2 regions of the Streptomyces sp. NPDC051636 genome follow, and region 1 is predicted to be linked to the other one. Evidence: predicted binding sites of a transcription regulator. Region 1 holds the regulator's gene; the other holds the start of a gene.
The links. The regulator HspR, encoded in region 1, represses chaperone genes until heat shock. The targets are predictions, from matches to a motif close to TTGAGNNNNNNNNNCTCAA.
Positions count from the first base shown of each region.

Region 1 (7,128 bases):
CGGATCGCCGACGTGATGCAGCAGGTCGCGGGCGGGCTGTCGGTGCTGGCCAGCGGCGCCGTACCGCCGAACCCCACGGAACTGCTCGCCTCGGCGCGCATGGAGGAGGTGCTGAAGGAGCTGGCGGACATGCACGAGGTGGTGATCGTCGACACCGCGCCGCTGCTGCCGGTCGCCGACACCGTGGGACTCGCCTCGCTCGCTCAGGGCACGCTGCTCGTCGTCCGTGCCGCCAGGACCAGGCGGGACCAGGTGCGCACCGCCGCGGAATCGCTGGGGCGGGTGGGCGTGCGCGTCCTCGGCACCGTCTTCAGCATGGCTCCCGTTCCCAAGGGCGGCCGGTACGGCTACCGGAGCTACGGTGAGCTGCCCGCCCCCCGGACGTCGGTTGCCCACGGCGAGGCCGTCGTGCCCGCCAGGACCGGTGGGGCCGGCGGCGAGTGATGATCCGCGTCCTGTTCGTCTGCACCGGCAACGTGCACCGCTCGGCGCTCGCCGAGCGGCTGCTGGCCGCCCGGCTGCCGCGCGGCTCGGCCGTGCGGCCCGAGAGCGCCGGTACGCAGGCGTGGCCCCGCTCGGGCATGGAGCACTCCACCCTGGCGGTGCTGGAGCGGCTGGGCGGCGACGGCTCCGGCTTCGTCTCGCGCCCGCTCACCACCCGGCTCGTCCTGGGCTCGGCGCTGGTGCTCGGGCTCGCCCGCGAGCACCGCGAGGCGGCCGTACGGCTCGCGCCGTCGGCGATGCGGCGCTGCTTCACCCTGAAGGAGTTCGTGCGGCTCGCCGGCGGGGAAGCCGACCGGGACGGGCGGCGGCCGGAGAACGCCGGTGACTTCGCCGCCGTGGTCGCGGCCGCCGCCGCCCGCCGGGGGCACGCGGCCCCGGTCACGCCCGAGGAGGACGACGTCGCGGACCCCTGGGGGAGGCCTTCGGCGGTGCTGGACGGGTGCGCCCGTGAGATCGACGACGTGGTGGGAAGCCTCGTCCGGTTGTGCGAAGCCGCGGTAACGACGCAGGTCAGGGCGCCCTTGCGTGTAAGGGATGGATAAGACTTGAGTCGGTCTGGCTCAGCTCTGTTGACCCCACGGTGAGCCTCATGCACACTTGAGCCTGTTCCACTCAAGTCAGCTGGAGGAATTCACCATGGCACGTGCGGTCGGCATCGACCTGGGCACGACTAACTCCGTCGTCAGCGTTCTGGAGGGCGGCGAGCCCACCGTCATCACCAACGCCGAGGGTGCCAGGACCACGCCGTCCGTCGTCGCCTTCGCCAAGAACGGCGAGGTGCTGGTCGGCGAGGTCGCCAAGCGCCAGGCGGTCACGAACGTGGACCGGACCATCCGTTCCGTCAAGCGTCACATGGGCACCGACTGGAAGATCCAGCTGGACGGGAAGGACTTCAACCCGCAGCAGATCTCCGCCTTCATCCTGCAGAAGCTGAAGCGCGACGCCGAGGCCTACCTGGGCGAGAAGGTGACCGACGCGGTCATCACCGTCCCGGCGTACTTCAACGACTCCGAGCGCCAGGCGACGAAGGAGGCCGGCGAGATCGCCGGCCTGAACGTCCTGCGCATCGTCAACGAGCCCACCGCGGCCGCGCTCGCGTACGGCCTCGACAAGGACGACCAGACGATCCTCGTCTTCGACCTCGGTGGCGGCACCTTCGACGTGTCCCTTCTGGAGATCGGCGACGGCGTCGTCGAGGTGAAGGCCACCAACGGTGACAACCACCTCGGTGGTGACGACTGGGACCAGCGCGTCGTCGACTACCTGGTCCAGCAGTTCCAGTCCGGCCACGGCGTTGACCTGGGCAAGGACAAGATGGCCCTGCAGCGCCTGCGCGAGGCCGCCGAGAAGGCGAAGATCGAGCTGTCCTCGTCCACCGAGACCTCGATCAACCTGCCCTACATCACCGCGTCCGCCGAGGGCCCGCTGCACCTGGACGAGAAGCTCACCCGGGCTCAGTTCCAGCAGCTGACCGCGGACCTGCTGGAGCGCTGCAAGACGCCGTTCCACAACGTCATCAAGGACGCCGGCATCTCCATCAACGAGATCGACCACGTCGTCCTCGTCGGTGGCTCCACCCGTATGCCCGCCGTGGCCGAGCTCGTCAAGGAGCTCACCGGCGGCAAGGAGGCCAACAAGGGCGTCAACCCGGACGAGGTCGTCGCCATCGGCGCCTCGCTCCAGGCCGGTGTCCTCAAGGGCGAGGTCAAGGACGTCCTGCTCCTCGACGTCACCCCGCTGTCCCTCGGTATCGAGACCAAGGGCGGCATCATGACCAAGCTGATCGAGCGCAACACGACGATCCCGACGAAGCGTTCGGAGATCTTCACCACGGCCGAGGACAACCAGCCGTCCGTGCAGATCCAGGTCTACCAGGGCGAGCGCGAGATCGCGGCCTACAACAAGAAGCTCGGCATGTTCGAGCTCACCGGTCTGCCCCCGGCGCCGCGCGGCGTCCCGCAGATCGAGGTCTCCTTCGACATCGACGCCAACGGCATCATGCACGTCACGGCGAAGGACCTCGGCACCGGCAAGGAGCAGAAGATGACCGTCACCGGCGGCTCCTCGCTCCCGAAGGAAGAGGTCGACCGCATGCGCGAGGAGGCCGAGCGCTACGCGGAGGAGGACCACAAGCGTCGCGAGGCCGCCGAGACCCGCAACCAGGGCGAGCAGCTGGTCTACCAGACCGAGAAGTTCCTCAAGGACAACGAGGACAAGGTCCCCGGCGAGATCAAGACCGAGGTCGAGGCCGCCGTCGCCGAGCTGAAGGAAGCCCTCAAGGGCGAGGACACTGCCGAGATCCGCTCCGCCACGGAGAAGGTCGCGGCCGTCTCCCAGAAGCTGGGCCAGGCGATGTACGCCGACGCCCAGGCTTCGCAGGCCGCCGGTGGCGCCTCCGCCGGTGCCGGTGAGGCCAAGGCCGACGACGACGTCGTGGACGCCGAGATCGTGGACGACGAGCGCAAGGACGGTGCCGCGTGACGGAGGAGACCCCGGGCTTCGAGGAGAAGCCCGACGTCCCCTCCGGCGCCACCCCTGACGACGCCGAGCCGAAGGCCGCCTCCCCCTCCTCCCCGGAGGAGCAGGCGGCCCCGGCCGGGGACGCGAGCCAGACAGCGGGTCTGGTGGCCCAGCTGGACCAGGTGCGCACCGCGCTCGGTGAGCGCACCGCGGACCTCCAGCGCCTCCAGGCCGAGTACCAGAACTACCGCCGCCGCGTCGAGCGCGACCGGATCGCGGTCAAGGAGATCGCCATCGCGAACCTCCTGACCGAGCTCCTGCCCGTGCTGGACGACATCGGCCGCGCGCGGGAACACGGCGAACTCGTCGGCGGTTTCAAGTCGGTCGCCGAGTCGCTGGAGACCGTCGCGGCCAAGCTGGGCCTGCAGCAGTTCGGCAAGGAGGGCGAGCCCTTCGACCCGACGATCCACGAGGCGCTGATGCACAGCTACGCGCCGGACGTCACCGAGACGACGTGCGTGGCGATTCTGCAGCCCGGGTATCGCATCGGCGAGCGCACCATCCGCCCCGCGCGGGTGGCCGTGGCCGAGCCGCAGCCCGGCGCGCAGACGGTCAAGGCCGAGGGGGCCGACGAGGCCCCGGCGGCCGACGCCGACGACAAGGAGAGCGGTGGCCCGGAGGAGGGCTGACGTCAAGACCAACGAGGCAGGAAAGGAGGGACGTCGGGGATGAGCACCAAGGACTTCATCGAGAAGGACTACTACAAGGTCCTCGGCGTCCCCAAGGACGCCACCGAGGCCGAGATCAAGAAGGCGTACCGGAAACTCGCCCGCGAGTACCACCCGGACGCCAACAAGGGAAACGTCAAAGCAGAGGAGCGCTTCAAGGAGATCTCCGAGGCGAACGACGTCCTGGGTGACCCCAAGAAGCGCAAGGAGTACGACGAGGCCCGCGCCCTCTTCGGCAACGGAGGCTTCCGTCCGGGGCCGGGCGCCGGCGGCGGCTCCTTCAACTTCGACCTGGGCGACCTCTTCGGAGGCGGCGCCCAGACCGGAGGTGGCTTCGGCGGTGGTCTCGGTGACGTCTTCGGGGGCCTGTTCAACCGGGGCGGCGGCGCGGGCCCGCGGACGCAGCCCCGGCGCGGCCAGGACATCGAGTCCGAGGTCACGCTGAGCTTCACCGAGGCCATCGAGGGCGCCACGGTGCCGCTCAGGATGTCCTCGCAGGCACCGTGCAAGGCCTGTTCGGGCACCGGCGACAAGAACGGCACGCCGCGCGTGTGCCCGACCTGCGTCGGCACCGGCCAGGTGGCCCGGGGTTCCGGGGGAGGCTTCTCCCTCACCGACCCCTGCCCCGACTGCAAGGGCCGCGGCCTGATGGCCGAGCACCCCTGCCTGGAGTGCAAGGGCAGCGGCCGCGCCAAGTCCTCCCGCACCATGCAGGTCCGCATCCCGGCCGGCGTCACCGACGGGCAGCGGATCCGGCTGCGTGGCAAGGGCGCGCCCGGCGAGCAGGGCGGCCCGGCGGGCGACCTGTACGTGGTCGTGCACGTCGGCGAGCACCCGGTCTTCGGCCGCAAGGGCGACAACCTCACGGTGACCGTCCCGGTGACGTTCGCCGAGGCGGCCCTCGGCGGCGAGGTCCGGGTCCCGACCCTCGGCGGCCCCGCCGTCACGCTGAAGCTGCCGCCGGGCACGCCCAACGGCCGCACCATGCGGGCGCGGGGCAAGGGCGCGGTGCGCAAGGACGGCACCCGCGGAGACCTGTTGGTCACCGTCGAGGTGAGTGTTCCGAAGGACCTGTCGGGGAAGGCTCGTGACGCGCTCGAGGCGTATCGCGAGGCCACCGCGGGCGAGGATCCGCGGGCGGAGCTGTTCGAGGCTGCGAAGGGAGCTTGAGAGTGATGGACGGCCGTCGACGGAACCCGTATGAACTGACCGAGGAGACCCCGGTCTACGTCATCTCGGTGGCGGCCCAGCTCTCCGGACTCCACCCGCAGACGCTGCGCCAGTACGACCGTCTGGGCCTGGTCTCGCCGGACCGCACCGCCGGCCGGGGTCGCCGTTACTCGGCCCGTGACATCGAACTGCTCCGGCAGGTGCAGCAGTTGTCGCAGGACGAGGGCATCAACCTGGCCGGCATCAAGCGCATCATCGAACTGGAGAACCAGGTCGCCGCCCTCCAGTCCCGCGTCGCGGAACTGGAAGCGGCCCTGGACGGCGCGGCGGCCGCGATGCGCCAGCGCGAGGCCGCCGTCCACGCCTCCTACCGGCGGGACCTGGTCCCGTACCAGGAGGTGCAGCAGACCAGCGCGCTGGTGGTGTGGCGGCCGAAGCGGCAGCAGTCGGCGGACTGACGCGCAGGCGTACGCGAAAGGGGCCCGGAGACTCCTCCGGGCCCCTTCCGTGTGCTCAGGGCGCCAGAGCCGCCCGGTCGGCGCCGGGCGCGGACTCGGTGCCGTCCGCGTACGGGGCGGTCACCCGGTAGAAGTGGGTGGTGCCCTTGGCGGCACCGCTGTCCTCGTAGGAGGTGCCCGTCATGGACGCCAGGGCGCCCTGCCGGTGACCGGCGCCACCGGCGGCGGCGGCGCCTAGCAGACCCCCGGCGGTGGCGAACACGACGCCGGTCGCGGTCGCGGCGGTCTTACGTCTGGCTGGCTTTATTCGTTCCTCTTGCCCGAGCCGGTCCGACGGGTCGGCGGGCGTTCGCTCCGTCGGTGATCACGACGCGGGAGGAAACGAGTTGGTTGTACGGATCTTTGCCCGCGCATGAACTTCCCTTGGGGCGGAGAGTCCGTAAAGGTCGTTTGGAGATGATTCCGCCGGCCTTCAGGGAGGCAGCGGAGCGTGGCGTTGCGCACTCGTTAAGTGATTCGCCTTGACGCCGGTGGTGGCCGCCGCGTTGGCTTTTCAGTCATCTGGGGGGCATAGGCGCCCCCACGTCCCGAACGCACCTGAAGTGAGCCCCCGAATGCGTCGTATCGCCATATCCGTGGCCGCATCCACGATGACCCTCTCGCTCGCCGGCTGCGGCGTGCTGAACGCGACGGGGGACCCGAGTGACGCGAGCCCGACGAAGGGCAACGACATGACGGTGGGCGTGCTGATGCCGGAGGAGACGAACACGCGGTACGCGGAGTTCGACTACCCCGACATCAAGAACAGGATCTCCGAGCTCACCAGGAAGCAGGGCAGGACCGAGTACGCCAACGCCGGCGCCGACTCGAAGAAGCAGGTCTCCCAGATGGAGAAGATGATCGGCGAGAAGGTCGACGTCATCATCCTCGACGCCGTCGACTCGCACGCCATCGCGTCCACCGTGAAGAAGGCCAAGGACGCGGGCATTCCGGTCATCGCCTACGACCGGCTGGCCGAGGGCCCGATCGACGGGTACGTCTCCTTCGACAACGAACTCGTCGGCGAGGTGCAGGCCCGCACCCTGCTGGAGGCCCTGGGCTCCAAGGCGGACTCCTCCGACAAGATCGTCATGGTGAACGGCTCGCCCACCGACCCCAACGCCAAGCAGTTCAAGGAGGGCGCGCTCTCCGAGCTCAGCGGCAAGGTGACCATCGCCGAGTCCTTCGACACCGACAAGTGGAGCCCGGACGTCGCCCAGGCCAACATGACCAGGGCGATCAACTCGATCGGCAAGGACAACATCGCCGCCGTGTACTCCGCCAACGACGCCATGGCCGGCGGCATCGTCAAGGCGTTCAACAACGCGGGCGTCACCGACCTGCCGCCCATCACGGGGCAGGACGCGGAGCTGGCGGCGGTCCAGCGGGTGGTCTCCGGCGAGCAGTACATGAGCGTCTACAAGCCCTACCCGGACGAGGCCGAGGCCGCCGCCGAGATGGCCGTCGCCAAGGTCCAGGGCCATGACATCCAGTTCGACGCGCTCACCCGCGACAGGGTCGACAGCCCCACCGACAAGGACATCCCGGCGCAGCTGGTCACGGTGAACGCCCTGACGCGGAAGAGCATCAAGAGCACCGTCATCGCGGACGGCATCTACACCGTGGACGACATCTGCACTGCCGCCTACAAGGCGGACTGCGCGGCCATCGGCCTGAAGTAGCCCAGTCGGGCCGCGCGCCGGGTCCTGTCGCGGCCGGACCGCGAACGGGCGTGGGGTCAATGCGGCGTCGCGCCGGTGTTCACCCCC
Region 1 is NZ_JBITDA010000017.1:76,801-83,928, forward strand. Features, by position in the region: gene ACIBBH_RS26805 (polysaccharide biosynthesis tyrosine autokinase) at 1-444, shown strand, start outside; gene ACIBBH_RS26810 (low molecular weight phosphatase family protein) at 444-1,046, shown strand; gene dnaK (molecular chaperone DnaK) at 1,141-2,985, shown strand; gene grpE (nucleotide exchange factor GrpE) at 2,982-3,653, shown strand; gene dnaJ (molecular chaperone DnaJ) at 3,693-4,862, shown strand; gene ACIBBH_RS26830 (heat shock protein transcriptional repressor HspR) at 4,868-5,320, shown strand; gene ACIBBH_RS26835 (hypothetical protein) at 5,376-5,582, opposite strand; gene ACIBBH_RS26840 (sugar ABC transporter substrate-binding protein) at 5,935-7,041, shown strand.

Region 2 (7,128 bases), on a different contig from region 1:
ACGGTGGTCACCCCGGCGCGGTGCGCGGCGAGCAGCTTCTGCTTCACGCCGCCGATGGGCAGGACGCGGCCGGTCAGGGAGACCTCGCCGGTCATCGCCACGTCCGTGCGGACCAGGCGGCCGGACAGGAGCGAGGCCAGGGCCGTCGTCATCGTGATGCCGGCGCTCGGGCCGTCCTTGGGGACCGCGCCCGCCGGGAAGTGGATGTGCACGCCCCGGTCCTTGAGATCGGCGACCGGGAGTTCGAGCTCGGCCCCGTGGCTGCGCAGGAAGCTCAGCGCGATCTGCGCGGACTCCTTCATCACGTCACCCAGCTGACCGGTGAGCGCCAGGCCCGCCGCGCCCGTCTCGGGGTCCGCGAGGGACGCCTCGACGAACAGGACGTCACCGCCGGCCCCGGTGACCGCCAGGCCGGTGGCGACACCGGGGACGGCCGTACGGCGCTCGGCCGGGTCCTGGGCGGACTCGGGCACGTGGTGCGGCCGGCCGATCAGGCCGCGCAGGTCGCCTTCGCGGACGGTGAACGGCAGCTCCCGCTCGCCCAGTTCGTGCCGGGCCGCGACCTTGCGCAGCAGCCGGGCGATCGACCGCTCCAGGTTGCGCACGCCCGCCTCGCGCGTGTACTCGCCGGCCAGCTTGCGCAGCGCGCTCTCCTCGAGGTTGACCTCGTCCCTGTCCAGACCCGCCCGCTCCAGCTGACGCGGAAGCAGGTGGTCGCGGGCGATGACGATCTTCTCGTCCTCGGTGTAGCCGTCCAGGCGGACGATCTCCATGCGGTCGGCCAGCGCCTCCGGGATGGCCTCCAGGACGTTGGCCGTGGCCAGGAAGACCACGTCCGACAGGTCCAGCTCCACCTCCAGGTAGTGGTCCCGGAAGGTGTGGTTCTGGGCCGGGTCCAGGACTTCGAGGAGGGCGGCGGCGGGGTCGCCGCGGAAGTCCGATCCCACCTTGTCGATCTCGTCCAGCAGCACGACCGGGTTCATCGAACCGGCCTCCTTGACGGCGCGGACGATCCGGCCGGGCAGCGCCCCGACGTACGTACGCCGGTGGCCGCGGATCTCCGCCTCGTCGCGGACGCCGCCGAGGGCGACGCGGACGAACTTGCGGCCCATGGCGTGCGCGACGGACTCGCCGAGCGAGGTCTTGCCGACGCCGGGCGGGCCCACCAGGGCCAGTACGGCACCGCCGCGCCGGCCGCCGATCACGCCCAGGCCGCGGTCGGCGCGCCGCTTGCGCACCGCCAGGTACTCGGTGATCCGCTCCTTGACGTCCTCCAGGCCCGCGTGTTCGGCGTCCAGGATCGCCTTGGCGCCCCGGATGTCGTACGCGTCCTCGGTCCGCTCGTTCCACGGCAGTTCCAGGATGGTGTCGAGCCAGGTGCGGATCCAGCTGCCCTCGGGCGACTGGTCACTCGCCCGCTCCAGCTTGTCGACCTCCTTCAGGGCCGCCTCGCGGACCTTCTCGGGCAGGTCGGCGGCCTCGACGCGGGCGCGGTAGTCGTCGGACTCCTCGCCGTCCTTCTCGCCGTTGAGCTCGCGCAGTTCCTTGCGGACGGCCTCCAGCTGGCGGCGCAGCAGGAATTCGCGCTGCTGCTTGTCGACGCCCTCCTGGACGTCCTTGGCGATGGTCTCGGCGACGTCCTGCTCGGCGAGGTGGTCGCGCAGCTGCTGGGTGGCGAGCTTCAGACGGGCGACCGGGTCGGCGGTCTCGAGCAGTTCGACCTTCTGGTCGGTGGTCAGGAACGGCGAGTAGCCGGAGTTGTCGGCGAGCGCGGAGACGTCGTCGATGGCCTGGACGCGGTCCACGACCTGCCAGGCGCCGCGCTTCTTCAGCCAGCTGGTGGCGAGCGCCTTGTACTCCTTGACGAGTTCGGCGATCTGACCCGGCAGCGGGTCAGGCACGCTCTCGTCGATCCTCGTGCCCTCGACCCACAGCGCCGCACCCGGCCCGGTGGTCCCCGCGCCGATCCTCACCCGGCCGCGGCCGCGGATCAGGGCGCCCGGGTCGCCGTCGGCGAGCCGGCCGACCTGCTCGACCGTGCCCAGCACACCCGTCTTGGCGTACGTCCCCTCGATGCGCGGCACCAGCAGCACCTTGGGCTTCCCCGGCTCGGACCGGGCGGCGGCCTGGGCGGCCTCCACCGCGGCCCGCACCTCGGAGTCACTCAGGTCCAGCGGGACCACCATCCCGGGCAGCACGACCTCGTCGTCGAGCGGCAGCACAGGCAGGGTGAGCGGTGTGGACGCCGTGGACTCAGCAGTCATGATCTCCCCTTAGGCAGTCAACTTGAGCTATGCCGACTCAATGCTCGTGAGCCTTCCATTGTTCCCCAAGGGGTGTTCGCTCTGAGCGATCACCGAGTGGCCGCAGCTGCCGCTCCTCCGGCTACGGTTCTCCTCCGAAAAGCGGTTGCGGGGCGCCGCCGCATTCCCCGTACCGATGACCGGCTGGCGGGCGGGAACCAGGCCGCCCGGTCCCTGCTCGTCCGCCATGTCTTCGCAAGGGCATCGCCGCACCACCGCAACGGCACGCACAGGAAACCGCCGAAACTGCCAGTCGGTTCCGAGCGAGGCGGGGGCTGCCTCATGGGCGGGGCAGGGGAGCGCGGGCGCAGGCCCGGAAGGCGGGCGGTCATCACGGGGGTCGCCGTGGCGGCGGCCGGGGCGGCGATCCCGGTGGTCGCGAAGGCGGCGGGGGCCGGTGACGGTTCGTCGACCCCGACGAGTACGAGTACGTCGAGGGCGAGTCCGTCGAGTACGTCCAGGTCGAGTACGTCGGGCATCGGCACGGGCTCCACCGCCCGGGCGCGCCGCTCCGACCCCCGCCCGAACATGCTCCTGGTGCTCACCGGCGACCAGCCCAAGGACACCGACTGGGCCATCCGCCGTACCGTCGACTGGCTCGGCGGACACCGCGTCACCTTCGCGCTGGCGCACACCAACACGCCGCTGTGCGCGCCCTCGCGCGCCTCGATCATGTCGGGCCGCGACGCCCGCGACCACGGCGTCCTCGACACCCGCCACCCCTGTCACCCGGACCAGCGCACCACCGTCCAGCGCCGGCTGCACCAGGCCGGTTACCGTACGGGCCTGTTCGGCAAGTACCTCGACTACTGGCACCACCCGGCCCTGGTTCGCGTACGTCGCCACGCGCAGCGCGCACGAGTTCGACGTCCCGGAGCGGAAGTACGCCCACGCGCGCGTGCCCGAGTGGCAGGGCCGCCCGTCCGTGTTCGAGACCGGCCAGGCCGACAAGCCGCCGTTCCCGCGCGCGGCGCGGCACACCTTCGCCGCGGGACGGGCGCTGCGCACCCGCCAGTTGCGCACGCCGCTCTCCGTGGACGACGCCGTGCGGGACTTCCACGACAAGCTGCGCGCGCCCGGCCGGTCGGAGACCACCCTGGTGCTGTTCACCAGCGACCACGGCATGTGCTGGGGCGACCACGGCTGGCTGCGCAAGTCGGTGCCGCACCGGCCGAGCCCGGAGGTGCCGTTCCACCTGTCCTGGCCGGCCCGCGGCCTCGGAGGACAAGCAGCCGATCCACACCTGGGCGACGTACGTCGGCAAGGCCGAGCAGTACACCGAGTACTACCGGACCGCCTCGACGACGACGGCCGGCCGAGGGGCCGCGGCGAGGTCCTCTTCCGCGAGTACTACGACCCGCGCACCGACCCCTACCAGCTGACCAACCACCTGTACGGCGCCAGTCCCGCGCAGAAGCGCGCCCTTGGCATACCCGGGCCGGCACGTCGGCTGACGGCGGCCGGGGCGGCGAAGAGTCAGGGCGTGCGGGGCTTCGCGGTGCGGGTCCACTGCCAGCGCCTGACCAGCGGCCAGGTGCTCACGCCTACGGCCAGGGCGATCAGGTGCCCCCAATTGGTCATCGGGTCGGTGAACGCGATCAGATCCGCCCCGAGCATCCCACCGACCAGCACCAGCAGCGGCCAGCGCAGCCACGGGGTGAGCAGACCGGCGAGGGCGCCGACGCTGGTCGCGACGCCGAAGCTGATCCCGTAGTCCAGGCGGTGCAGCGAACTGTCCGGCAGGTGCCCGGCCAGGACCGCGAGCCCGACGGGCACCTCGGTGCCCAGAGTGGCCAGTATGTGCCCGAGCAGGAAGACCCCGGCGGTGCGCAGCCCGCCCGTCCGTCGCTCCAGCGCGGTGAGCACGAGCAGGAAGCCGAGCGCGTACGGCGACAGGATCCCGCCCGCGATCCACAGCGCGCTCGCCGGCAGCACCAGCACGGGCGTGCGCAGCAGGTGGGCGACGTCCGTGCTGGAGGCCTGGTGGAGGGCGTGGACGAGGTGCGGGTCGGCGTGGGTGGTGATCAGGGAGGTGAGGACGAGCACGGTCGCGTAGCCGAAGGTGAACGGCGTGCCGGTGGGGGTGGGGAGCAGCCGCCAGGGACGGAGGCGGGAGGCGCCGCCGGTCGGGGCCGCGAGGAGGACGGCCGCCTCGGCGTCCGGCGCGGGGGCCGCCGGCCCGCGCTGGCGCGGCACTCCGTCCAGCAGGCCGGCGACCTCGGGGGCGGGTAGCCGGCGCTCCTCGGAGAGGGGCGTGCACGAGGCCGTCGCTGCGGCCCTCGCGGTCCGATCCACGGTGAGGCGCTCCTTCCGTCCGGCCCCACCCTTCGTGTCCCACGGGTCGCTGTCTATGACCGACGCCACGCGAGAACGGATTCACAGCAACCTCTCAAGCTCTTCTCGAGTCCGCGGCCGGGCCCTACGAGGACAGGACCTGCGGCACCGGGCCCACGGCACCCGGAAGCGTCGGTGCGTCGCCCAGCACACCCGGCGGGGAGCGCGCGGGAAGCGCGCGGCGCGCGTCCGCGAGCCCCGTTTGTCACCCGTAATTCCCGTGGCGGCAAAGCCCGGTTCGGGCAGGATGACCTCATGACTGCCACCTACGACATCCCCGTGGTCCTGGACCGTCGCGAGGGCCCGTACGGCGAGGTGGTCCTGCGCCGGCACGGTGGGCTGCTGCAGATCATCGCCAACGGCTGCTTTCTGATGGACACCTCCGACGGCCGCTCGGAGCGGCTGCTCGTGGACGCCGCGTACGGCGCGCTGGACGGCCGGCCGGAGCCGGACGTACTGATCGGCGGCCTGGGCGTCGGCTTCTCGCTCGCGCACGCGGCGGCCGATCCCCGCTGGGGCCGGATCACGGTCGTGGAGCGCGAGCGCGCCGTCATCGACTGGCACCTCGACGGTCCCCTGGCCGAGCTGTCCGCCGCCGCCCTCGCCGATCCCCGGACGCGGATCGTGGAGGGCGACCTGGTCGCGTACGTCAATGAGACATCCGCCACGTACGACGCCCTGTGCCTGGACATCGACAACGGCCCCGGCTGGACTGTCACCGAGGACAACGACAGCCTGTACTCGCCGGCCGGACTGGCAGGTTGCGCAAGGCTGTTGAGAGCGGGCGGGGTGCTCGCGGTGTGGTCGGCGCGGCCCTCTCCGGAATTTGAAGGTACTTTGCGGAATGCCGGGTTCCAGCAGGTGCGTACCGAAGAGATCCCCGTTGCCCGGGGCGTTCCGGACGCCGTGCACCTCGCCGTACGACCTGGATAGCGAGGGCGACGCGACTCCCCGTAATGTGCTTCCCTGACGCGGATCATTCAAGCGTCAATCGCAACCATGCGCAGACCGAGGAATCACCCCACTGGTTCCGGAAAGCACACTCAGGGGCGGGCGATGGAGCAGACACACACCTCCCACAACGGCGCGGCGGCGGCCACCCCGGGCGCACAGCGCCGGGTCCTGGTGGTCGAGGACGACCCGACGATCGTCGACGCCATCGCGGCCCGGCTGCGCGCCGAGGGATTCCTCGTGCAAACGGCCGGTGACGGGCCGGCCGCCGTCGACACCGCCGAGGCCTGGCAGCCCGATCTGCTGATCCTCGACATCATGCTGCCCGGCTTCGACGGCCTGGAGGTCTGCCGCCGCGTGCAGGCCCAGCGGCCGGTGCCGGTGCTGATGCTGACCGCGCGCGACGACGAGACCGACATGCTGGTCGGGCTGGGCGTCGGCGCGGACGACTACATGACCAAGCCGTTCTCGATGCGCGAGCTGGCGGCGCGGGTGCACGTGCTGCTGCGCCGGGTGGAGCGGGCCGCGCTGGCCGCCGCCACCCCGCGCTCGGGCATCCTGCGCCTCGGCGAGCTGGAGATCGACCACGCCCAGCGGCGCGTCCGGGTGCGCTCCGAGGACGTCCACCTCACGCCCACCGAGTTCGACCTGCTGGTGTGCCTGGCGAACACCCCGCGCGCGGTGCTCTCCCGGGAGCAGTTGCTGGCCGAGGTCTGGGACTGGGCGGACGCCTCCGGCACGCGCACGGTCGACAGCCACATCAAGGCGCTGCGCCGGAAGATCGGAGCCGAGCGGATCCGTACCGTGCACGGCGTGGGCTACGCCCTGGAGACCCCGACGCCATGAGCGACGGGCCGGCCGCACGGAGAGGCTCCGGTGATCCTTGGGGCGGCGTACGCCCGTTCTCGATCAAGACCAAGCTGGGTGCGCTGGTCGTCATCTCGGTGCTGATCACCACCGGGTTGTCGATGATCGCGGTGCACACCAAGACGGAGCTGCGCTTCATCACGGTCTTCTCGATGATCGCCACACTGTTGATTACGCAGTTCGTGGCGCAGTCGCTCACCTCGCCGCTGGACGACATGAACGCGGTGGCCCGGTCCATCTCGCACGGCGACTACACGCGCCGGGTCCGGGAGAACCGCCGGGACGAGCTGGGCGACCTGGCCCAGACGATCAACGTCATGGCCGACGAGCTGGAGGCGCAGGACCGCCAGCGCAAGGAGCTGGTGGCGAACGTCTCCCACGAGCTGCGCACCCCCATCGCGGGCCTGCGCGCGGTGCTGGAGAACGTCGTCGACGGCATCGCCGAGGCCGACCCCGAGACCATGCGGACGGCCCTGAAGCAGACCGAGCGGCTCGGGCGGCTGGTGGAGACGCTGCTCGACCTGTCCCGGCTGGACAACGGCGTGGTGCCGCTGCGTCAGCGGCGGTTCGAGGTGTGGCCGTACCTCTCGGGCGTACTGAAGGAGGCCAACATGGTCGCCTCCGCGCGCGCGGGCATGGCGTCCGGCTCCGGCAGCCACACCCGTACGGACGT
Region 2 is NZ_JBITDA010000003.1:489,819-496,946, reverse strand. Features, by position in the region: gene lon (endopeptidase La) at 1-2,264, opposite strand, end outside; partial or broken gene ACIBBH_RS09305 (hypothetical protein) at 2,586-3,059, shown strand; partial or broken gene ACIBBH_RS09300 (sulfatase) at 3,181-3,381, shown strand; gene ACIBBH_RS09295 (rhomboid-like protein) at 3,780-4,598, opposite strand; gene ACIBBH_RS09290 (spermidine synthase) at 4,893-5,570, shown strand; gene ACIBBH_RS09285 (response regulator transcription factor) at 5,694-6,434, shown strand; gene ACIBBH_RS09280 (ATP-binding protein) at 6,431-7,128, shown strand, end outside.
Region 2: lon (endopeptidase La) is a predicted target of HspR. The motif match lies at 2,287-2,305, and genes of this name have one in related genera.